Regions from separate parts of the Peribacillus sp. FSL H8-0477 genome, predicted to be linked through region 1. Evidence: riboswitches for the same ligand, from Rfam matches in the RefSeq annotation. Region 1 holds a riboswitch; each other region holds the start of a gene.
What was found. A riboswitch is a leader RNA that binds a small molecule or an ion and turns the genes downstream of it on or off. The one in region 1 is predicted to bind S-adenosylmethionine.
Positions count from the first base shown of each region.

Region 2: it holds a riboswitch for S-adenosylmethionine, as region 1 does, so the genes downstream of both, MHI18_RS03305 (aliphatic sulfonate ABC transporter substrate-binding protein) here and MHI18_RS09225 (methionine ABC transporter ATP-binding protein) in region 1, are expected to answer to the same signal.
Region 3: it holds a riboswitch for S-adenosylmethionine, as region 1 does, so the genes downstream of both, MHI18_RS06530 (M42 family metallopeptidase) here and MHI18_RS09225 (methionine ABC transporter ATP-binding protein) in region 1, are expected to answer to the same signal.
Region 4: it holds a riboswitch for S-adenosylmethionine, as region 1 does, so the genes downstream of both, MHI18_RS15495 (helix-turn-helix domain-containing protein) here and MHI18_RS09225 (methionine ABC transporter ATP-binding protein) in region 1, are expected to answer to the same signal.

Region 1 covers NZ_JBBODE010000001.1:1,799,819-1,805,801, forward strand. The annotation lists gene MHI18_RS09205 (hypothetical protein) at 364-504, opposite strand; gene MHI18_RS09210 (carboxymuconolactone decarboxylase family protein) at 726-1,082, opposite strand; gene MHI18_RS09215 (MetQ/NlpA family ABC transporter substrate-binding protein) at 1,684-2,508, opposite strand; gene MHI18_RS09220 (methionine ABC transporter permease) at 2,524-3,192, opposite strand; gene MHI18_RS09225 (methionine ABC transporter ATP-binding protein) at 3,185-4,219, opposite strand; SAM riboswitch class I at 4,391-4,501, opposite strand; gene MHI18_RS09230 (O-acetylhomoserine aminocarboxypropyltransferase/cysteine synthase family protein) at 4,618-5,931, opposite strand.
Region 2 covers NZ_JBBODE010000001.1:634,018-640,000, reverse strand. The annotation lists gene MHI18_RS03325 (hypothetical protein) at 1-336, shown strand, start outside; gene MHI18_RS03320 (hypothetical protein) at 471-794, opposite strand; gene MHI18_RS03315 (hypothetical protein) at 1,486-1,896, shown strand; gene MHI18_RS03310 (MBL fold metallo-hydrolase) at 2,136-2,933, shown strand; SAM riboswitch class I at 3,033-3,142, shown strand; gene MHI18_RS03305 (aliphatic sulfonate ABC transporter substrate-binding protein) at 3,246-4,223, shown strand; gene MHI18_RS03300 (ABC transporter permease) at 4,293-5,084, shown strand; gene MHI18_RS03295 (ABC transporter ATP-binding protein) at 5,101-5,805, shown strand; gene MHI18_RS03290 (CoxG family protein) at 5,896-5,983, shown strand, end outside.
Region 3 covers NZ_JBBODE010000001.1:1,260,146-1,266,128, reverse strand. The annotation lists gene MHI18_RS06540 (UxaA family hydrolase) at 1-1,434, shown strand, start outside; gene MHI18_RS06535 (IS256 family transposase) at 1,779-2,945, shown strand; SAM riboswitch class I at 3,654-3,756, shown strand; gene MHI18_RS06530 (M42 family metallopeptidase) at 3,849-4,907, shown strand; gene MHI18_RS06525 (ABC transporter permease) at 4,936-5,862, shown strand; gene MHI18_RS06520 (ABC transporter permease) at 5,886-5,983, shown strand, end outside.
Region 4 covers NZ_JBBODE010000002.1:763,974-769,956, reverse strand. The annotation lists gene MHI18_RS15510 (ABC transporter ATP-binding protein) at 1-1,079, shown strand, start outside; gene MHI18_RS15505 (hypothetical protein) at 1,141-1,383, opposite strand; gene fumC (class II fumarate hydratase) at 1,436-2,818, opposite strand; SAM riboswitch class I at 3,757-3,868, shown strand; gene MHI18_RS15495 (helix-turn-helix domain-containing protein) at 3,952-4,515, shown strand; partial or broken gene MHI18_RS15490 (IS3 family transposase) at 4,509-5,342, shown strand; gene metC (cystathionine beta-lyase) at 5,483-5,983, shown strand, end outside.

The DNA.
Region 1 (5,983 bases):
CTATATTCCTATTTTATAGCCAAAAGCTATTTTCTCTCTTTATAAAAGTAATTCTCACTTTATTCTCATTACAATTTTATAACAAATCAAATCTGTAAGCAACCATTACGATGTACTTTCTACTACGGTGATAGTATTAACCTTAGATCCTTTACACATAATGTGTCCATAAAGTCGATGTTTCTTCCGTTAAACCCACATTTAACTGGTTGTAAGAAGAACTTATCCAGCAATAAAAAAAACTGCCTTTTTGGCCAGATAAATGCTACCGAATCGAAGAAGGCAGCAATCCTACGCTTATCCTTCACCCATTAGGCATATTATCTTCCATTAAAGGCAGTTTCATTTGATTTATTATTTATATTAGGAATGAAGTTTCCTGCGAAGTTCATTAACGATCATATTGCTTGCTTCATAATCTCTCTCTCTTTGTTTTTCGACTTGGATCCGGACATCTAACCTCCTGCCGTACTCACTATAGCCTACGCCATGTGATTGTTGCATCGCCTTTTCCATTTCGCTGGTTACGTTAAAATCTAGAGAGTTGATAATGAATCAATCCTTTCTGGTTTTGTAGTTCTAATTTTATCATGTTTCTAAAAGATTACTCAAAGGTCATATACCCGCCCTACCATTCACTAAACATGATATAACTTAATAACAGCCAGCATATAAGGTATAGATGAAAAATACCTCCTAATCGCTGGCTCTTAAGCAGTAAGTGTTCACCGTAATAAATCGTCCAATGCTTCCTGAACAAGCGTAACTCCCTGACTAAGTGCAGCTCCGCCTCCAAATGCACCAGTTACTCCAACAGCTTCCATAATTTCCGTTTCGGATGCTCCATTATCAATACAACCCTTTAAATGATAAATAATACAATATTCATCCTGTGCGTACAGACTGATTCCTAAAGCTATTAATTGTTTTCCCTTTTGAGTAATTTGGCCTTCCTTGAAACAGGCTTTCGCAAAATCATTGTAAGGACCTGCGATTTCTGGCATCTTTTGTGTAAAAACACCCATTCCATGTTTGAATTCATATAGGGCTTCTTCAGTCGGATTAACAGGTTCGCTTGTCATTAGTAACATCTCCTTATACATCTTTTTTCTCTAGTATGGTCAGATGCTCAAGTGATATACCAACAACAAGAGGCTGTTCCGAGTTGGGTACGGGCAATAGATGGGTTAACTTACCTTATTCCATCATGCGTGCCGAAGATTAATGACCCTTTTTAAAATTTTAGCAAGAATTATTGTAGGCAGTAAATTGATAACGGTCTAATTGGACTGGTTATCGGTCTTCCGGCCATGTTTATCGGTCTAACTGGAGGTTGTATCAGTCTAACTAGGTTTTATCAGTCTACTTCATGGTTGTATCTGTTTATCTTGACTGGTTATCGGTCTGCCAGACACGTTTATCGGTCTAACTGGAGGTTGTATCAGTCTAACTAGATTTTATTGGTCTACTTCATGGTTGTATCTGTCTATCTTGACTGGTTATCGGTCTGCCAGACACGTTTATCGGTCTAACTCCTGTATAGCCTTTATTCAACCAATCTGCGCTGGAAGGCTCTAAAGTAGCGACCGAGGAGACAGTTCAGATTTTGAAAACCATCTCTCCCTCTACAATTTTTCGCAAAAAAAAGACTGTCGCAGTTCTCGACAGCCTCAACTCATCTATTTATTCAGAAACAGGTACAACCGCACCTTCATATTCTTTTAAAATGAAATCTTGAATTTCTTTCGAATGCAATACTTCTACTAGTGCTTTAATCGCTTTGCTGTCTTCATCGCCTTTTCTTACGGCAATCACATTCACATATGGTGAATTTTCATCTTCGATAGCAATGGAATCTTTAAGGGGATTTAAGTCTGCATCAATTGCATAATTGGAATTGATCATAACCGCATCGCCTTCTTTATTATTATAAACCTGAGGTAATAATGCTGCTTCAATATCCGTTTTGAACGTAATTTTCTTTGGATTATCTGTAATATCTTTTACAGTAGCCGTCGTTTTATCGATGCCTTCTTTAAGTGTCAATAATCCTTGAGCTTCAAGCAATGATAACGCACGACCATGATCAGCAACCGAGCTGCTCATAATAATTTCAGCGCCATTTGGAAGTTCGTCGAGAGACTTATACTTTTGTGAGTAAATTCCGATTGGCTCGATATGAATACCGCCGGCATTTACAAAGTCATATCCATTTTCAGCAATTTGCGCTTCTAAATAAGGAATATGTTGAAAATAGTTTGCATCCAAGTCTTTTTGCTCTAATGCTTTGTTCGGTAAAACATAATCCTGGAACGTTTCAATTTTCAGCTCGATTCCTTTTTCTTCAAGAAGAGGTTGAGCTTTTTCAAGTATTTCTGCATGGGGTACGTTTGAGGCACCCACCACTAATTCTACTGAATCTTTCCCGCCTTTTGAATCGTCATTACCGCAGGCAGCAAGCGCAAATGTTAAAACAAGAATTAAGGCAAAACTGACTATCTTTTTCATGAATTCATCTCCTAGTTATCGTTTGTCTAATTTCGTTGTGAAAAAGTCACCAATGATTTGAATAATAAATACAATTAATAAAATGATAATCGTAGCAATTAGCGTCACATCATTTTGACCTCGCTGATAACCATCCAGATAAGCAAGGTTTCCGAGACCGCCTGCTCCAATTACACCAGCCATCGCTGTATATCCAACAAGTGCAATTGCAGTTACCGTGATACCGGATATAAGGGCTGGTAATGATTCCGGAATCAACACTTTCCAAATAATTGTATTGATTGTCGCCCCCATTGACCGTGAAGCTTCAATAACACCCTTGTCAATTTCACGTAATCCTATTTCGACCATCCTCGCATAAAAAGGAGCTGCACCAATAATTAACGCAGGAAGAGCTGCATTTTCACCAATCATTGAACCCATAACTGCCCGGGTAAATGGAATGAGAAGGACAATTAAGATGATAAACGGAATGGATCTGAATATATTTACAAATGCGCTAATGACCACATTAACAGGGCGATTTTCCCATATGTTTCCCTTTGACGTCAAAAATAACACTAGACCAAGGACAATTCCCAATATGAAAGTTGCCACAATTGATATTCCTGTCATATAAAGTGTTTCATATGTTGCTTCCATCATTTCTTCCCAATCAACGTTAGGCAATAATTCTTCAATCATGTGAAATCACCTCCACGCCAACCTGCTGCTCTTTGATATATTGTATGGCCTGGTCCATTTCTGCCTGCGCACCATCGATATGAATAAACAGCGTACCGTATGAACCATGTTGTGTTTGCGAAATTTTCCCTTGTACAATATTTACATCCAGCTTGAAAGAACGAACAAGCTGAGTAATTAAAGGACTCTCGGTCGATTCCCCGACAAATGTCAGCTGAATAACCCTGCCTTCTGGGAAACGTTCCAATAAATGCTCAATCGTTTCCTTCGTTTCTTCGGGCTCGGTTACTTGTTGAACAAATCTCTTCGTAATCGGTTGAGCAGGGTTACGGAATACATCTAGAACAAGGCCTTGTTCTACCACTTGCCCGCTTTCCATAACTGCAACACGGTGACAAATCTTCCGAATGACATGCATTTCATGGGTAATTAAAACAATTGTCAATCCTAATCGTTTATTAATATCAACCAGAAGTTCTAGAATTGAATCAGTTGTCTGTGGGTCGAGGGCTGAAGTTGCCTCATCACAAAGAAGTACTTTAGGATTGTTCGCCAGCGCTCTAGCAATGCCAACTCTTTGCTTCTGCCCGCCGCTTAACTGAGAAGGATACGCGTCTTCTCTGCCTTCGAGACCGACCAGATTAATCAATTCATTTACTCTTTTTTTCGTTTCAGTTTTCGACACACCGGCAATTTCCAGAGGAAAAGCAATATTATCAGAAACCGTTCGAGACCAGAGCAGATTAAAATGTTGAAATATCATACTGATTTCTTGTCGAGCCTTTCTGAGCTCTGTCCCTTTAATTTTAGATATTTCCCGGCCTGCCACAATAACCGAGCCATCCGTTGGTGTTTCAAGACCATTTAACATCCGAATTAACGTGCTTTTTCCTGCTCCGCTATATCCAATGATTCCGAAAATTTCACCTTGATCTATCTTCATGCTGACATTATCGACAGCTTTTATTAATCCACCTTGGGCCAAGCCTGTACGAAAGGACTTACTTATTTGTGATAATGTTATCAATAATCTCACCTCTTTATTCAATACATTCTATGAACTTAGTAAACTTCCTCTCAAGAAAAGCCTTCACATATATCGTTTCTCATTTCACGCTAAACATGTATTAGAATTTCAATTAAGAAACAAAAAAACCTTTCCGCAAGAGCAGAAAGGCAGGCTAAGAAACTAACCGTCCTCTCATCTCCCAAAGCATAACTGCTTTGTGTGAATTGGCACCTTTCCAAGGTATTCCTTGTCGGTTGCCGGGCTTCAAAGGGCACATCCCTCAGCCTCTCTTGATAAGAGTAAAACGTATATGTGATTGAAGGTTTCCCCTCGTTTAAAGTCCATAATAATTATTACAAAATAATATCATGAATAAAGAGATGGTGTCAATCAATAACATCTAGTGTCAGATGCTCTTAACTAGTTTTAATTGAAGTACTCGTAATTCCTGTTGCTTTTCCGATACCATCTTCGAGCGCCTCAATTAAATCTTCCACGTTTTCAATGCCAACCGATAGACGTACGAGATCCGCGCTGACCCCCGATTTTAGTAATTCCTTATCATTTAATTGTTGATGTGTTGTACTTGCAGGATGAATAATTAAACTCTTAGCATCGCCTACATTGGCAACATGTGACCATAGCTCGATGGAGTTAATCAATTTCGCTCCCGCATCGCGGCCGCCATTAATTCCAAAGATAACGATGGATCCTGCACCCTTTGGCAAATATTTATCAACCAGTTTTTTATCCGGATGATTTTCATTACCTGGATAGGTTACCCAGCTGACAGCGGGATGATTTTCCAAATAGGTTACAATTTCTTTTGTATTGGCTAGATGCTCCTTCATTCTCACATGAAGCGTTTCTAAACCGAGCGTAAATTGGTACGCACTTTGTGCACTCAAAGTCGGACCAAAATCACGAAGCAATTGCACACGTGCCTTTGTTATGAATGCAGCAGGACCCGCTGCTTCACTGAAAACAATCCCTCCGTAGCTCGGATCCGGTTCCGTAAAGCCAGGGAAATTGGGTGAATTCCAGTCAAAGTTTCCACCATCAACAATAATACCGCCCAATGTCGTCCCATTACCAAGCAGCCATTTAGTTGCGGAATGGATCACAATATCAGCTCCGAATTCAATTGGCCGGCATAGATAAGGTGTTGCAAAGGTATTATCAATAATCAGCGGTATACCATTTTCATGAGCAATGTCAGCAATAGCTTCAATATCTAATACTGTTAAACTTGGATTACCAATGGTTTCTCCAAAAATAGCCTTAGTTTTCGGCGTAATTGCTTTTCTAAAGTTTTCTGGATCCTCAGGTGAAACAAAGTGAACTTTTATCCCATACTTCGGCAGCGTGTTGGCAAATAAGTTGTATGTTCCTCCATAAAGGGTTGAAGCTGCTACAATTTCGTCCCCAGCTCCAGCTAAATTGAGGATGGCTAGTGAAATAGCAGCCATTCCACTTGCAACCGCAAGAGACCCAATCCCTCCTTCTAGCAGGGCAACCCTTTCCTCAAATACAGTAACAGTTGGATTATGAATCCTTGTATATATATAGCCTGCTTCCTTTAATCCAAATAAATTGGCTGCATGCTCTGTGTCTTTAAATAAATAGGCATTACTTTGATGAATAGGCAGGGAACGTGCTCCTGTTTCATCCGTCTGTAATCCCCCATGAATACTCACTGTTTCAAACCGATAACTTTTTTCTTCTGACATCGTCTCATCTCTCCCTTTAATCTTATTCTTGATATATAAGCTTTCGAAGGAT
Region 2 (5,983 bases), 1.2 Mb from region 1:
ATATATATTGAGGGTAACGCCACTAGTGAGTACAGATATGATATAGCTATTCCTATGGTAGGTGGAGCAATCTTAGGATTTGTCATCTGGTTGTTTTTTTCTAAATTGAACAAAAAAAGAAATGGAAATGTTCCAGAAGTTGATGAACGAAAAGTAATGCTTATGCAACGATATTTTATGATAGTACTATATGTTATTCTTTGTGGTAGTGGAGTTGCTTTACTAACTTTATATTCAATGGGTGTTCATTTTATTGAAACTGGTATGTTGATCATATGTATGATGGGAATATATATGATGATTGGATTTGGAGCTATCATAACAAAACGATTGTAAAATTACATTTAAATGGCCACCAATTGACGTTCTTTTGAATGTATGATTCTTACACAAATCATACATTCAAATTCAGGTAAAAAATAGTGCATTAAGGTATCTTCCATTCAAATAACGCAAAAAAATTTCCTTTTTCAACTTCTTGTAAACATTGATAACATAAATAAGATTATAAATCCTGTCGTTAGTTTAGATAAAATTTTATTTCTTTTACTTTTTTCTTTATCTTCATATAAATAGCCACAGTCCAATACTAGAAGTGCTGACATATGTTGAATGACAAACGAAAGAGTTATACCATTTTCACCTACTAAATAGACGATAAATATCAGATATAACCCAATTACTCCGATGCTAAGAGAGTAATATAAATTACTTTTCTTTTCAGCACCTATTGTTAAGAAAATCCCACTAATAATTACAAAAATAAAAGTACAATGGTTTTCAAAATTATTCAATTAAATTTTTCTCTCGCTTGAAATCTTATACAATCCTCTTTTTTCTTTAATACAATCACCAGTTATAAACTACCGTTAACATAATAATAATATATCAGATTGTACTAAAAACACCCCATAATGAATTTAAAAATACGAACCACCCACTACTCTTCTATAAAAATAAAAACCCAGCTCGAGGCCAGCTTCCGAGATCAGGGGTTATGTTAATAAAAACATGAAAAAGGCTGCCCAGTTGATGTGACCCCCGAAAGTTAGACAATAACTTTCGGGGGGATTTTAATGGTCAAATAAGATGTGAATTTGAGCAGTGATCAATGGCTACTTGCAAGAAGTTGCGGTTACAGGAATTTGCCTGAAAAATAGACCATTGATCGTTCTATGGTGCGAAAATGGGTGAACGTTTATAACTTACTTGGAGGAGCTGGTTAGAGCAAAAAAAACACTAAGATTACCCATGAAGAGGAGCGTGTATTTGCAGCCTCTTTTTTCTTTGTGCTCTTTTTTATCAGGATTATTTTATATGTACACATGTTGGACACATCAATATCGTATTCTTTTGGTATACCAAATTAAGACGGACAGATAGTCCAACAATCGTAGTGGTTAAAACTGTTATAACGATGGTGATAACGCTACCAAAAGATGTTTGAATTCAAAGAAGCTATAGTGAGGTAAAGGAGGTGATACAATGAAACGTATATTTTTAATTTTAAGTACTGTAGTGTTCGTTCTGGCAGGTGGATTGGCATTAGATAATTCTTCAGCTCAAGCAAGTGTTCCACGGTATTCCTTTCAAACTGAAGATGGAAAATATGATGGTGAAATTGGTAATCCTAACAAAGGTAGTGACATACAAATCGAACTAGTTTCCCCAATCTATTTTAAGACCTCTACTGGAAGTAAGAAATTAACTGATTATAGTAAAATACAGGTTCGTCTCGTCAATGCTAGTACTGGAAAGGCTACAGGCTATCATAGCTTAGCTGGTGGAAAGGCGTTATTCAAAGGCATGAAAATAGGTAAATTTTATGTCGACGTGAAAGATGGATACGCTTCTGGTAAAGTAACTGGAAAATTAGATATTGTTTTCATGAACTAACGTAGGTGTTAGTAGCTCAGAAGACCGCCAATGGCGGTCTTTTTAGGATTCATTTATAATCCTAAATTTAAATTCAAGTAAATTCGCCCCACTTCATCTATCTTGCTCGATCGTCCAGAAAGGGTGGTTAAGCTGATTTATATTGGAGAGGGGTGGGGAATTATGAAGGTTAACAGCCGTTTCAGTATTCTTTTAAGCTGCTTCTTCTTTGATATAATAGTAGGAAAAGGGGGAAACACATGATTGTTTTTCAGAATGAGACCGTTGTCGTTTTTCAAAGTTCGCTGTACCAAACCACTTCAACGATGATAGATGCAGAGACGTCTTTGCTGCTAATCGACCCGGGCTGGCTGCCGGAAGAAGTATGTGAAATCCAATCTTATGTAGCTGCAATTCGAAGAGGAAGGCCTCTGTATCTGCTGTTTACCCATAGTGATTTTGACCATATTATTGGTTACGGAGCATTCCCGGATGCAGTAGTAATCGCTTCAGCAGCCTTTACCAATCATCCTGCAAAGGACTTTCCACTCAAACAAATCCATGACTTTGATAAGAAATACTATTTGAAACGCTCTTATCCAATTTTGTATCCGGAGGTGGAGTGTGCCGTTGCCAATGACGGCGAAACAATGAAGATAGGTAATCGTATGCTTACATTTTACCTTGCTCCTGGCCATACCAATGATGGACTCGTTACGGTCATTGAACCTGGGGGAATACTTGTGGCTGGAGACCACTTGTCAGATGTAGAGTTTCCTTTTATTTTTGACAATTATGAAAGCTATCAGAAAACGATTAACAAAATAAAGAAAATCATTGATTCAGGAAACATAGAGCTTTTAATTCCGGGACATGGGAGTGTAACGAATTCAATGGAAGACATACAACAGCGTGTAAATCAGTCGATTCATTATTTACAATCCCTAAAACAAAGCGAAGATTGTGAAGACGCACTTAGGGAACAGTATGAATTTTTTGAAGGAATGAAGGATACACATTTACATAATGTCAGAGAGGCCGCTAAAAAAGAAAAGTGAATCGAAATATAAAATAAAATATTCAGAATATTATTGACATTGAAATTTATGTGCTATATACTTCAAACAGATAAATACCTTAATTAAATAGTAATGACACTCTTATCGAGAGCGGCGGAGGGAATAGGCCCTGTGAAGCCCGGCAACCATCAAGCAAATGCTTGAAAAGGTGCTAAATCCTGCAGATCAACTGATCTGAAAGATGAGGGAGGATTTTTTTAAAAACCCTCTTCTTGTTTTTTGAAGAGGGTTTTTTGCGCTTATTAAACCAAGTAAGCAAATCGGTATTCTAGAGAAAACGGAGGTAGGGAAATGAAGAAATGGGCTATATTATTGGCATTAGTAGGATTAGTACTTTCAGGATGCTCGAACGATGCCAGCGGGACTGGTAAGGACGGAAAACCAAAGAAAATTATTCTTGATTATGCGTATTATTCACCGGTTAGCTTGGTATTAAAAGATCAGGGGCTGGCTGAAAAGAAATTCAAAGAAGAGGGTATTGATGTCGAATTCGTCCTCAGCCAAGGTTCTAATAAAGCGTTAGAATTTCTTAGTTCAGATAGTGTTGATTTCGGTTCAGCTGCAGGTGCGGCAGCCTTGCTTGCCAAAGAAAAGGGCACACCTATCCAAACCGTCTATATTTCCTCAAAGCCGGAATGGACGGCGCTTTTAGCCAAAAAAGGAAGTATTCAATCAGTAGCTGATTTAAAGGGGAAAAAAGTAGCGGCAACGCTGGGTACCGATCCCTATATTTTTCTCTTACGTGCGTTAAAGGAAGCTGGATTAACAGAGAAAGATGTTGAAATTGTAAACCTACAGCACAGTGACGGAGCTGCAGCTGTTCAATCAGGTGATGTAGATGCTTGGGCGGGTCTTGATCCACATATGGCTAAGGTAGAATTGGAATCAGATATTCAAATCTTTTACCGAAATCCTGACTTTAATAGTTTTAGTACGTTGGATGTTCGTGAGGACTTTGCTAAGAAGTATCCAAAATATGTGGAAAAAGTTCTTGAAGCATATGAGGAAGCTCGGCAGTGGACAATCGACCATCCAGAAGAAACCGCAGAAATTCTTGCGAAAGAAGCAAGCATTTCACTTGAGGTTGCAAAAAAACAATTGGAACGTACGGATTTTTCTAAACCGATTCCCGGTGATGAACAAAAAGCCATTATTACTGGTTCAGGAGAGGTACTCAAAGAAGCTGGTTTATTAAAAGACTCGACCGACGTTAATGAGCTGACAGAAAAGTTACTTAACCCGACATACGCGGAGAAAGTCACCAAGTAATGGAGAAGAGAGGGGAATAGGATGTTAGAGCAAAGTAATCGTGCGCTTAAATTGGGTCAAATAAACAAAATGACAATGACAAGTAAAAAGCCGCAGAGTAATCGTAGGCTTCTGCTGGGCAGCATCCTGCCAGTGACATTAGTCGTGTTATGGGAAGCAGCAAGCAAAATGGGGCTTATTGAAGCCCATTTGCTGCCTGCACCATCTGTAATTATTGCCAGCCTATATCAAATGGTGTTGGAAGGAACCCTTTGGGGACATCTTGGTTCGACCTTAACAAGAGTGTTTGCAGGATTTTTTATTGGAACACTGGCTGCCATAATCGTTGGTTCATTGGTGGGTTATCTGAAAATTTTTGAAGAACTTGTGGATCCCATTATTCAAGCGCTTCGATCGATTCCATCGCTTGCTTGGGTACCGTTGTTTATTCTCTGGATGGGCATTGGTGAAACCTCGAAGGTGACGCTCATCGCGGTTGGGGTGTTTTTTCCAGTCTATCTGAACATGGTGGCCGGGATACGGGGTGTAGATCGTAAGCTGATTGAAGTCGGTAAAATATATGGTTTTACATCGTTTCAAATTGTCCGCAGAATTATTCTTCCTGCCTCGCTTCCATCATTTTTGACAGGAATCCGCAGCGGTCTTGGCCTTGGATGGATGTTTGTTGTGGCGGCAGAAATTATGGGGGCAAGCAAAGGGCTGGGTTACCTGTTGATTGTCGGCCAGAATACGTATTCTCCAGATACGATAATCGGCAGTATTCTTCTTTTCGCTATTCTAGGTAAACTAACCGACTGGTTCCTAAAAATGATTGAAGAACGCTCACTAAGGTGGCAGGACAGTTTGGCAAATCAACATTGAGAAAGAAGGAATCGATATGTTATCTGTACAACAGGTTTCACGGACATTCAATCATAAACAGGCTGGATTAATTGATGTTTCTTTCACCGTGGAGGAGGGAGAGATCATTGGGATACTAGGAACAAGCGGCTGTGGAAAAAGTACCTTGCTGCGTGTCCTGTCAGGGTTGGATAAGGACTACACAGGGAACTTTAGTCTTGAGAAGGAAGAAGTCGGAATGATGTTCCAAGAGCCGAGGCTGATGCCTTGGCTGACAGTTGAACAAAATGTATCCTTTGGGCTCAAGGGGGATCAAGAAGCTCTCGTCCACGAATTGTTGGGTACGGTAGGTCTCACGGGCTTTGAAAAACATTACCCAAAGGATCTTTCTGGAGGGATGTCTCAACGGACTGCGATTGCGCGGGCACTTGTAACGGAGCCTGAAGTACTATTACTTGATGAACCCTTTAGTGCGGTAGATGCTTTTACCAAAATGCAGCTGCAAGAATTATTACTCTCTATCTGGAAAAAGAAAAATACGACGATGCTATTAGTTACTCATGATATCGATGAAGCCTTATATCTTTGTGATCGTATTCTTATTTTAAAGGGGCAGCCAGGTGTATTAGCTGAGGTACTCACAATCAAGCAGTCCAAACCAAGGAATCGTACCGATATGGATCTAGCTCTCATAAAGGCTGAAATATTACAGGTACTTGATTTACGGGAAACCGTATCCTAAGATTTAGCTATTTTACTCTTAAGGTTCTATACAGTTTGGACAATATAATACAGTAGGAGTGAAAGTAACAACACGAATGAGGTGGGACTTTTGCCAACCGGGCTGCACAGCATAAAAATGGCTTTACCAATCGAAGAAATCTGGGAGTTTGTAAGCAAGGTAGAAAACTGGGCACCGC
Region 3 (5,983 bases), 540 kb from region 1:
GCTAAAGAAGAGAAAATCGTTGTCAATGGTAGCGAAATAGTCATCAAACAAGAGGTTGATCGAGGGCATAAAGTAGCTTTGAAGGATTTAAAAAAAGGTGACCATGTGATGAAATACGGCTTTCCAATCGGTCACGCCCTAGAAGATATTGGAGTTGGTGAGTGGGTTCACACGCATAATACGAAAACGAATTTGTCTGGGACACAGGAATACAGCTACAAGCAAAAGTTAACCGAAAATCCTTTTGAAAATGAACAGCTAACATTTAAAGGCTATAGACGAAGGAATGGATTAGTCGGAATCAGAAATGAGCTTTGGATTGTTCCAACGGTCGGCTGCGTGAATGGGATTGCCGAGAAAATTATTAAACGATTTGAAAAAGAAGTGAAGGATATTGCACCATTTGATAATATGCTAGTGTTCAAGCATAGTTTTGGCTGCTCGCAATTAGGTGATGACCATGAAAATACGAAGCAAATTTTATTGAATGCCGTGAACCATCCGAATGCTGCCGGGGTATTGGTGCTCGGACTTGGCTGTGAAAACAATGAGATGGTCACCTTTAAAGAGTCACTTGGGAATGTCGATGATGATCGGATTAAATTCCTTGTGTCACAAGATGTCACTGACGAAATCGAAGCGGGAGTAGAGATGGTCAAAGAAATTCATGCTCATGCCCAAAACGACAAAAGGGAAGATGTTCCGTTAGCCGAATTGAAAATTGGTCTGAAGTGCGGCGGGTCCGATGGCTTTTCAGGGATTACGGCCAATCCTCTTTTAGGAAGGTTTTCTGATTTTCTGATTGCACAGGGGGGAACGACCGTTTTGACAGAGGTTCCAGAAATGTTTGGGGCAGAAACAATCTTGATGGAACGAGCAGAAACGGAGGAAGTCTTTCATAAAACGGTATCGTTAATTAATGATTTTAAAGATTATTTTCTAACCTTTAATCAGCCAATCTATGAAAATCCTTCGCCTGGTAACAAAGCAGGCGGAATTACCACCTTAGAGGACAAATCATTGGGCTGTACCCAAAAAGCCGGTTCAGCACCCGTGGTCGATGTTTTAAAATACGGAGAAGTGTTACAAAGAAAAGGCTTGAATCTCTTGAGTGCTCCAGGAAATGATTTGATTGCATCCTCCGCACTAGCAGCGGCAGGCTGCCATATCGTCTTATTCACAACAGGAAGAGGAACACCATTTGGGACCTTCGTGCCGACAATGAAAGTATCGACGAATACACCCATCTATGAAGCAAAGCCGCACTGGATCGACTTCAATGCAGGCACTTTGCTCGAAGATGACGTATCACCAGAGCTTGTCTTACGCGACTTCATCGACTACATCATCCAAGTCACCAACGGAGAATTCGTCAACAATGAAAAGAACGACTTTAGAGAACTGGCAATCTTTAAAACAGGGGTAACACTGTAAGGGGAAGAAGCGATTGCTTCTTCTTTTTTTGTTGGTGGAGATACTATTTTCATACCCCGATCCCCTAAAAACCCCTTTGCACACTTTTTGGCTTGTTTTGCACAGAAAAGTCGCTGAACTGCACACTTTTTGCTGGGTTTTGCACAGAAATGAACCCCAAGTGCACAGAAAATCGTTAGTTTTGCACACATCGAAGACATTCAAGGCTTTAGGGTTGTTGAAAATAGGGTATCTTTCTCTACTTTTGATTAAGTCCATATAATTGTGTAAAAAAAGAGAGTCATTTTATTCGCTCTTGGAAACAATGTTTTCACCATGAAAACACATTGAAAAGAGGGAATATAATGACTCAGTTACAGTTTAACCTTGATATCGATCTTTTAAAACTTTCCATTATGAATTCTAATCTTGATGCCGTGATTAAATCAGCGGTTGTGTTGATCTTAAATGAGTTTATGGAGAAAGAGAGAGACAACCATCTACAAGTTTCATCTTATGAGCGCTCTACCGAGCGTCAGGATTATCGAAATGGCTATTATGAACGTGATTTTACGATGAGTATTGGCAAGATTAAATTGAAGGTCCCTAGAACACGTAATGGCGACTTTTCCCCTTCTGTATTTGAAAAATATGCTCGGGTCGATCAAGCGCTCGTCCTTTCCATGTTAGAGATGGTAATCAATGGAGTTTCTACACGAAAGGTTACTCATATTGTCGAACAGCTATGCGGTGAAAATGTCTCAAAATCCTTCGTTTCATCGCTGACTGAAAAGCTTGATCCCATTGTTAATGGCTGGGCAGGGAGGCCCCTCAATACCACGTACTACCCCTTTGTTTTCGTAGATGCCATGTATATCAAGGTGCGTGAGCACCATCAAGTTGTCTCAAAAGCCGTATATATTGCGACTGCCCTTACGGAACAGAATAAGCGAGAGATTCTAGGGCTCCATGTAGATCATGTAGAAAGCTTTGAATCTTGGTCACAGTTCTTTAAGCAACTAAAATCCCGCGGTCTTCAATCCCCGAAACTGGTGATTTCTGATGCCCATCAAGGGTTAGTCAAAGCAGTCCAACGGGAATTCATTGGGACCAGCTGGCAACGGTGCAATGTCCATTTTAAACGGAACATTATCGAAAAACTGCCTAAAAAGGGATCATCTGATATTCGCTTGATGATTAAACGGGTATTTGAAGCAGTCACGATAGATGATATTCGTCTATTTAAAACGGAGTTAATAAATAAATTTGGTGAGGAATCAAAATATGAAAAAGCCCTTCAAATTTTGGATGAAGGGTTCGAAGACACCATTCAATACATGAATCACCCTGAAAAAATCAGGCAGCACATTCGTAGTACAAATTCGCTGGAGCGTTTAAATCAAGAAGTACGCAGAAGAGAAAGAGTAATCCGGATCTTTCCTAATACCCAATCTGCTTTCCGATTAGTAGGTGCTCTCTTAATGCAATATCAAGACACAGTTTACGACAAGAAAAAAGCATTGTCGAAGTAGTTATTTTTCAAAACTTCCATCATGAATCATTTCACATTCAAACAGGGCTGTCAAAGTGAAAAGCCTTTGACAGCTCTGCCCGAATGCGAGAGAAAATGGCCATGGAAGTTTCCAAAAAAAAGTGTAAGGTTAGGGTTTTGTGCAACTCTAAAAACAGTTTTTTATCCGTTTGAAAGCGTCCAATTAATCAGAGTGAAAACATTGTTAACGAATTTACACAATAATAAGGACTTGACTCTACTTTTCTCATATTTGGCATCTAACCAGTCTTGATGACTCTATTTTCATAACCCCGAATGCCCAAAAACGCTCTCCGGCGTTAATCAGGTCAGAAGTGAAAGGTCTGGGGGGGCTGTCTTTTGAAAATGAGTATCTATCTTTACTCTACTTTAGAGATCCAACTTAGATTCTAGTAAATGACATATTTTCAACAACCCTTGGGATCTTGAAACGTTTTCTGGTGAGATGTTTTCGCACAAAAATAAGCGCCAGGCGCACATAAACACCGTGATTTAGCACGAGGTTGTTGCTGGGAAGCGGCAAAGAAGGATTAAGGATGGTTTGTCTTGTGACTATCGAACAGGCTTGTAGATTTAAACATTCAGATAGTAATTTAATATATCAGAAAAATGATAAAAATGAAAAAATAGATTGACGTGCTTCGAATTCTGGCTTATGCTAATTTCATTATAAAAATACATAATTGATTTCTTATCCAGAGAGGTGGAGGGATATGGCCCTTTGAAACCTCGGCAACAGGTTCCTTGTGAATACTGTGCCAATTCCATCAGGTTCGCCTGATAGATAAGAAGAACAGAAAACTAGTTATTATTTATTCTGTCCTCTTCTTAAAAAAGAAGGGGACTTTTTGTTGTTTGGGGATGAAAAAAGGGGGAGTAAGAAATGGAGAAAATCGTTAGAGAGCTTTCTGTGCTGCACGGACCTTCAGGCTTTGAACAGCCAGTTATCCGTTACATAACGTCAGAACTTGAATCTTTAGCAGACGAGTGGTCTGTGGATCATCTTGGTAATATTACTGCGATAAAAAAAGGAAGTAGACCGGGGCCAAGGCTGATTCTTACAGCGCATATGGATGAGGTTGGCTTTATTATTCGAAGCATTACACCTGATGGCTTGCTTAAGGTCGAGTCTTTAGGAGGTCATGATATTCGTATATTGGCCGGTCAAAAGGTACGGGTTCGAACTGGTACTGGGTATTTAATTGGTGTGTTTGGCGGGATTTCTGCCCATTATCGGAAGTTTGAAAGTGAAAGAAAGCTTAAGTCTGTCAGAGAATCCTATATCGATATTGGAGCCCGTTCCAAGAAACAAGCAATCAATATGGGTGCTGCTATTGGGGATTCCGTTACCTGGCTTTCGGACGTTACCGTTTTGGGCAACAGTGATACAGGGAGGATAGTTGGCAAGGGCTTTGATGACAGGGCAGGCTGTGCGGTGTTGTTACAGGTGCTGAAGGATCTTCCAGATTTCTCTGGAGAGCTTGTCATTATCTTTACGGTTCAGGAAGAGATAGGCCTAAGAGGGGCGAAAGTAGCAACAGAGGGGATTGCTGCTGATGCAGCGATTGCCATTGATACGACAGCAGCCAGTGATACTCCAGAAACTGTCCTGGATGATGAGCTTCAGATTGGTGGAGGAGTTGGCATTAAGGTCATGGATGCAAGCTTAATCGCCCATCCAGCCATTAGAGAGAAGCTAAAGACACTGGCAGAAGAGGGAGGAATTCCGTATCAGCTGGAAGTATTTCCTGGAATAGGGACAGATGGTGGAGCCGTTCACCTCTCCAACAAAGGGATACCGACAGGCGTGCTTTCTATTCCATCCCGTAACGCACACTCTCCAATTGAAATTATTGATATCACAGACTTAGAAGCTGCTAAAGACTTGCTTACTTTGTTTATTACTAATGAAGATGAGTTGCTAAGCTTCACTTCCTTTTAAAAATATGTAAATAAGACAGGTGAATCCTATGTATGTAATAAAACGCTTACTAACGATGGTTGTGACTCTCTGGATTATTATGACGCTGACCTTTGTCATTATGAACAGTATACCAGGCGATCCATTTGCGTCAGATGCAAAATCATTACCGGAGGAAATTGTTAAAAATATGAGGGCAAAATATAATTTGGACGAACCGTTGCCTGTTCAATACGTTCTCTATATGAAGGATTTGCTTCATTTTGACTTTGGTCCTTCGATTCAGTCTAAGACAAGAGATGTGAATACATTGATAGCAGAAGGGTTCCTGCCATCAGCTATATTGGGGCTGCAAGCAATGGTTGTTGCCATTATACTAGGTTTGGCTTTAGGCATTATCGCTGCCCTCAACCATAATCGAGGGCTAGATTACCTTTCGATGATTGTGGCAATAGTGGGGATTTCTGTACCGAGCTTTATATTGGCACCTTTGCTGATTAAATACGGTGCTGTCGAGGCAGGAATCCTTCCAGTTGCCTCGTGGGGAACATGGGCGCATACAATTCTTCCGACCATTGCCTTGGCAGTCGGTCCGCTTGCGATTATCGCCCGATTTGTCAGAACAAGCATGCTGGAGGTCTTAAGCCAAAACTATATGAAAACGGCTGAGGCGAAGGGACTTTCCACGGTATATATTGTCTGTAAGCATGGAATTCGGAATGCAATCATCCCTGTCATTTCCTTTATTGGGCCGCTGTTTGCATCAATAATTACCGGAACATTCGTAATAGAGAAAATATTTGCGATACCCGGTATTGGAAAATATTTTGTAGACAGTATTTTTAATCGAGATTATCCAGTCATTCTGGGTACAACCATTTTTTACAGCACGATTTTAGTCTTAACGCTATTTCTAATCGATTTGTGCTATAGATTTGTCGATCCGAGAATAAAAATGACGAGCGGAGGTGAATAGGCGTGCCAGAAGTAAATGACAGTATGTTTAAGCCTGTCGATCGCAGCAGGTTACGATATAGAACGAAAAGCCGTCCTGTTATGGGGTATTGGCATGAAGTGGCACTAAAGCTTGCGAAGAA
Region 4 (5,983 bases), on a different contig from region 1:
TTTACGATAATAAAGTAACTGCTGTTGATGATTTTAATCTAAAAATTGAAGATAAGGAATTTATCGTATTTGTTGGTCCATCCGGCTGCGGTAAATCAACTACTTTACGTATGATAGCTGGTCTTGAGGAAATCTCACAAGGTGATTTCTTTATCGATGGAAAACGCGTTAATGATGTTCCTCCTAAAGATCGTGATATCGCCATGGTATTCCAAAACTATGCACTATATCCACATATGTCAGTCTATGATAATATGGCGTTCGGTTTAAAATTAAGAAAGATGCCAAAAAAAGAAATTGAAGTCCGCGTTAACGATGCTGCAAAGATTCTAGGTCTAGAAGCATACTTAGATCGGAAGCCAAAAGCTTTATCGGGCGGACAGCGTCAGCGTGTTGCGCTTGGTCGTGCTATCGTTCGTGATGCGAAAGTATTCTTAATGGATGAACCACTTTCCAATTTAGATGCAAAACTTCGGGTTCAAATGCGTGCAGAAATTGCAAAATTGCACAAACGTTTAAATACAACAACAATCTATGTAACGCATGATCAGACAGAAGCCATGACAATGGCAACTCGTCTTGTAGTTATGAAAGACGGCATTGTTCAACAGGTCGGGGCACCTAAAGACGTCTATGAAAAACCTGATAATGTATTTGTAGGTGGATTTATCGGTTCACCAGCAATGAACTTCCTGCATGGAACTCTTTCTGATGGCATCATTAAAACAGGTGAACAAACCATCGCTATACCTGAAGGTAAAATGAAGATGCTTCGTGAGCAAGGATATATCGGTAAAGAAATAATTCTAGGTATCCGTCCAGAAGACTTCCATGACGAGCCTTTATTTATTGAATCATCTCCAGAAACGACAGTTACTGCTCATATTGATGTAGCAGAATTGATGGGTGCTGAATTTATGCTTTACTCAACCATCGCTGGGCAAGACTTTGTTGCTCGTGTAGATGCACGTACCATTTATCAAGCGGGTGAGAAAGTTAAACTAGCCTTAGATATGAACAAAGCTCATTTCTTCGATAAAGAAACCGAAGTACGAATTCGTACTATGAAAGAACAATAATTTACAAAGAAAAGGCTATCGAGATCCACTCGATAGCCTTTATTCATCTTATAATGCTGGGTTATTCCTTCACAAGTATAATTTCATCATGTCCACAACTTGGGCATTTCATTAGATGAGGACACTGACCGTCAGCAAGACTACGCATAAACCCATCATTTTGTTTTAAGGTATCCGTATCCATATAAGCACTGTATTCATCATCATAATCCATACTCTTACCTTTATCATCCATTTCAGTGTTGCATTCTGAACAAAGAACATTAATTTTTCTTAATCCATTACATAACGGACAAAGTGCCATTGCAATTGCTCCTTAGAAGCTTGACCCCCTTAAATCAGAAGGGCTTTGCTTATTATTTATTGACCATTGTCTGCGGGTCGACCCATTGATCAAATTGCTCTTCAGTAAGATAATTTAACTTCAAGGCTGCAGCTTTCAAGGTTGAGGCATCTTTGAAGGCTAGTTTTGCAATTTCAGCTGCTTTTTCATAACCGATATATGGGTTTAACGCAGTCACCAGCATTAAGGATTGATCAAGATTTTCCTTTATTTTTTCTTCATTTGCTTCAATTCCTTTAGCTGCATGTTCGTTGAAGGAAATAATGCCTTCACTTAATAGCTTCACAGATTGCAGGAAATTATAGATAATAACTGGTTTAAAAACATTCAATTCAAAATTACCTTGGCTTGCAGCTACCGATACAGCTGTATCATTCCCAAAAACTTGAACAGCAATCATCGTTAACGCTTCACTTTGAGTTGGATTTACCTTCCCAGGCATAATGGAACTTCCAGGCTCATTGGCAGGAATAGTAATTTCGCCAATTCCGCTTCTTGGTCCGCTTGCCAGCCATCTAACATCGTTTGCAATCTTCATTAAATCCGCTGCAAGTGCTTTTAATGCACCGTGTGCATAGACTAGTTCATCATGGCTTGTTAATGCATGGAATTTATTATCTGCTGTTTCAAATGAATGACCTGTATCGGCAGCTATTTGTTTTGCTGCCAATGCTGGAAACTCAGCCTTCGTATTAATTCCCGTACCCACTGCTGTTCCACCCAGTGCCAAATCTAATAGGTAACGGCTGCTTTCTTCAACCATTCTCAGATCTTTATCAAGCATCGCTTTCCATCCTGAAATTTCTTGACCCAATGTTAATGGAGTAGCATCCTGAAGATGAGTACGTCCAATCTTGACAATATCCCAGAATTCCTCTTCTTTGGCTGCAAAGGTCAACCGAAGCTCTTTAATAGCCGGAATTAATTGATCTGCAACTTCCATATAAGCGGCAATATGCATCGCAGTTGGGAATGTATCATTCGAGCTTTGTGCTTTATTAACATCATCATTTGGATGAAGGGTCTCGTCACTACCTTTTTCCTTCAACCATTCGTTCCCTTTATTTGCAATCACTTCATTAACATTCATATTACTCTGTGTTCCGCTGCCTGTCTGCCAGACCACTAGTGGAAAATGTTCATCAAGCGTTCCTTCCATAATTTCACCACAGATTTGTACAATCGCTTTCATTTTTGATTCTGATAAATCACCTAACTCATAATTCACTTTTGCTGCAGCCTGCTTCACATAGGCAAAGGCTCGAATTAGTTCAAGCGGCATTTTCTCATTACCAATTTTAAAGTTATTCCGGCTTCTTTCTGTTTGTGCACCCCAATATTTATCGAACGGTACTTGAACTTCCCCCATTGTATCTTTCTCGATTCTATATTTCATCGTTTCTCCTCCTGATTACAAGCTTTTACTTAAGCTCTCTTTTGTTTAAAGATAGTCATCTTCCCTTTGTTTTTAATTAATCCCCATTAATATAAAACGCCTTCATTAGTATTGTACAAACTTTAAACTTTTAAAAGCAAGGAATACGGTGGGTAACTTTGGATATAACTGCTAAAAATAGGCGAGAAAGAAAAAAAGACAGCCTCAGCTGCCTTTCAGACTGTAGACAAACTCGGGTGAAAACCGAGTTTGTCTATTTTTTATGGTTTGTATAACATGAACATTGATTTCCACTCTAAGCACTCGCTTTCCGCGGGCGGTCGGTGAGCCTCCTCGGCTTTCGCCTGCGGGGTCTCACCTAGACACGCTTTTCCCGCAGGAGTCTCCTACCTTCCGTTCCAATCAACTTTGTTTTACCTTTTAGATATCCTCGAGTCACTTTGTTTAAAAATAGAAGGATTACAACTTAGGCTAGTGCCACCTAACCATTTGATTCGCAAAATGAAGGCGGCCATTGACTTCACTTTCATTTATGACTTGGTGAAGGATATGTATTCAGAGGTAGACGCCAAAGTATTTCTATAGGAAATCGGAATTTTTAATTCCAATCTCCTTTTGTCTACAAACAAACTGAAAGACAGCCTCTGCTGCCTTTTTACCTGTTTATGAAGCTTTGTGAAAAATGGTGTAGCAAAAAAAATAGCCGAGTGTCATAACACTTGCAATTGCCAATGTTACACTTAATTCTTCCATCTTATTTCCTCCATCCTTAGACCCTATTACTACCAAAATACCATATAGACTGAGTAAGCTGAGTACATATTCTTTACTATTTATTGACAAGTAAGTGACATAATCATGAACACAGATATACTAATCAAGCCGTTGACATGAACCCTGTAATATAGTAAGATTCAAAAAAATAGAATACTCTGAATTTCTTATCCAGAGAGGTCGAGGGAATGGCCCTATGACACCTCAGCAACCATCAATGCAACCCATTGAAAAGGTGCTAACTCCAGCAAGCTTGTATGGCTTGGCAGATAAGAAGATGACTTAACAATAAAAGTCTTCTTCTTATGAAGTGCACCCCAAAAGTTAGAGTCATAATCTAACTTTTGGGGTGTTTTAGTATGGCTAAATATAGCGATGAGTTTAAGTTGATGATTGTGAGAGAGTATCTGAATGGTCCACTTGGCTTCAAACTACTTGTTCGTAAATACGAGATAAAATCACCTACGCAATTAAGAAATTGGGTAAATATATACAAGAACCAAGGCGCAGTTGGACTTTCTAGAAAGAAAACCAATGAATTTTACTCTGTTCAATTCAAGCTTGATGTACTAAGCTTTATGAAAAGGACAGGCGCTTCTTACACTGAAACGGCTCTTCACTTCGGGTTGACCAATCCACCTTTGATTGCTTCGTGGAAAGGAAAACTCCTTGAGAGTGGTGTGGAAGGCCTACTTAAACCGAAAGGACGGCCAGCCATGTCAGACAAAGCGAAGAACAATCAAAGAAGAAAACAGCCTGTAAAAGAGATGACCGTTGAACAGAAACTCAAAAGGGAAAATGAACTTCTGCGTTTGGAGAACGAGTACCTAAAAAAGTTGCGCGCTTTTCAGATGGATCCGGACGGTTATCTCGAAAAGCACAAGCAGCGCTATCATACGAACTCAAAGAAGAATTCCGACTGAAGGATGTACTTCAGTTCATAGGTATTCCCGAATCTTCTTATCATTACCATGTGAAAAAAATGAAGCAAGAAAACCCTCATCAAGAAGTAGAAGAAATCATTCAAGCTATTTTTGAAGAGCATAATGGCAACTATGGGTATCGCAGGATTCGTTTAGCGTTAAAGAACCAGGGACTCCTAGTGAATCATAAGAAAGTACTACGCATCATGAGAAAGCTTGGATTGAAAGGGGATAAGTTCACCCGTAAATCACGTCGATTTAGTTCGTACAAAGGAACAATTGGCACGGTAGCGAAGAACAGAATCCATCGCCGGTTTAAGACCCCTATTCCCTATCAAAAACTCACCACCGACATCACAGAATTCAAGTGTGCGGATGGAGGTAAACTCTACCTCAGTCCGATTTTGGATATGTATAATGGTGAAATTCTTTCATATGGGATGAGTATGCATCCGACACTGGACTTTGTACTAGAGCCTTTGAAGGAAACTCTTCGAGTAGTAAAAGAGGCAAGATACCGAACGACCATCCATTCAGATCAAGGCTGGCATTATCAGCATAGAAAATGGGTCCATACATTGAAAAAACATAACGTGTTCCAAAGCATGTCCCGAAAGGGAAACTGCTTAGATAACTCGCCTATGGAGAACTTCTTCGGATTATTAAAGCAAGAAATGTATTATGGTGAACCACTTCGCACGTACGAGGAACTGAAACGGACTATCGAGTCCTACATTTATTATTATAATAACCAACGCATTAAACAGAAATTGGCTGGAATGAGTCCGGTACAATACCGTCTTCAAACCAACCAATTGGCTGCGTAATATAAAACTCTAACTTTTAGGGGTCACATCATTAGAGGACTTTTTTTGTTTGCCTCTTTTTGAGTCGATCATACTTTTTATCTGGGCGTCGTACAGCGGCCTAAACAGAATTCCCCCCAATATAAAAAGGAGGTTCGACCATGACAAAACAATCTTTTAGTTTTGAAACACAATTACTTCACAATCAGCATAAAATTGATCCTGAAACAGGAGCTGTTAATGTACCGATTCATCTTTCTTCTACCTTTCATCAGTTTGCGATTGATCAGTTTGGCAAGTACGACTATAGTCGCAGTGGGAATCCTACCCGTGAAGCATTAGAAGATATTATCGCTGACCTTGAAGAAGGAACAAATGGATTTGCCTTCGCCTCTGGCATGGCTGCCATTTCCACAGCTTTTCTTCTGCTGTCTGCCGGTGACCACGTTATTGTTTCTGAGGATGTTTATGGGGGAACGTATCGAATGGTAACGAGCGTCTTAACCCGTTTTAATATCGAACATACCTTTGTAGACATGACGAATATCTCCGCGGTGGAAGCAGCGATACAATCTAATACAAAAGCAATATATATTGAAACACCATCTAATCCACTGCTTAAAGTGACCGATATAAAAGCCCTCAGCACACTTGCGAAGCAA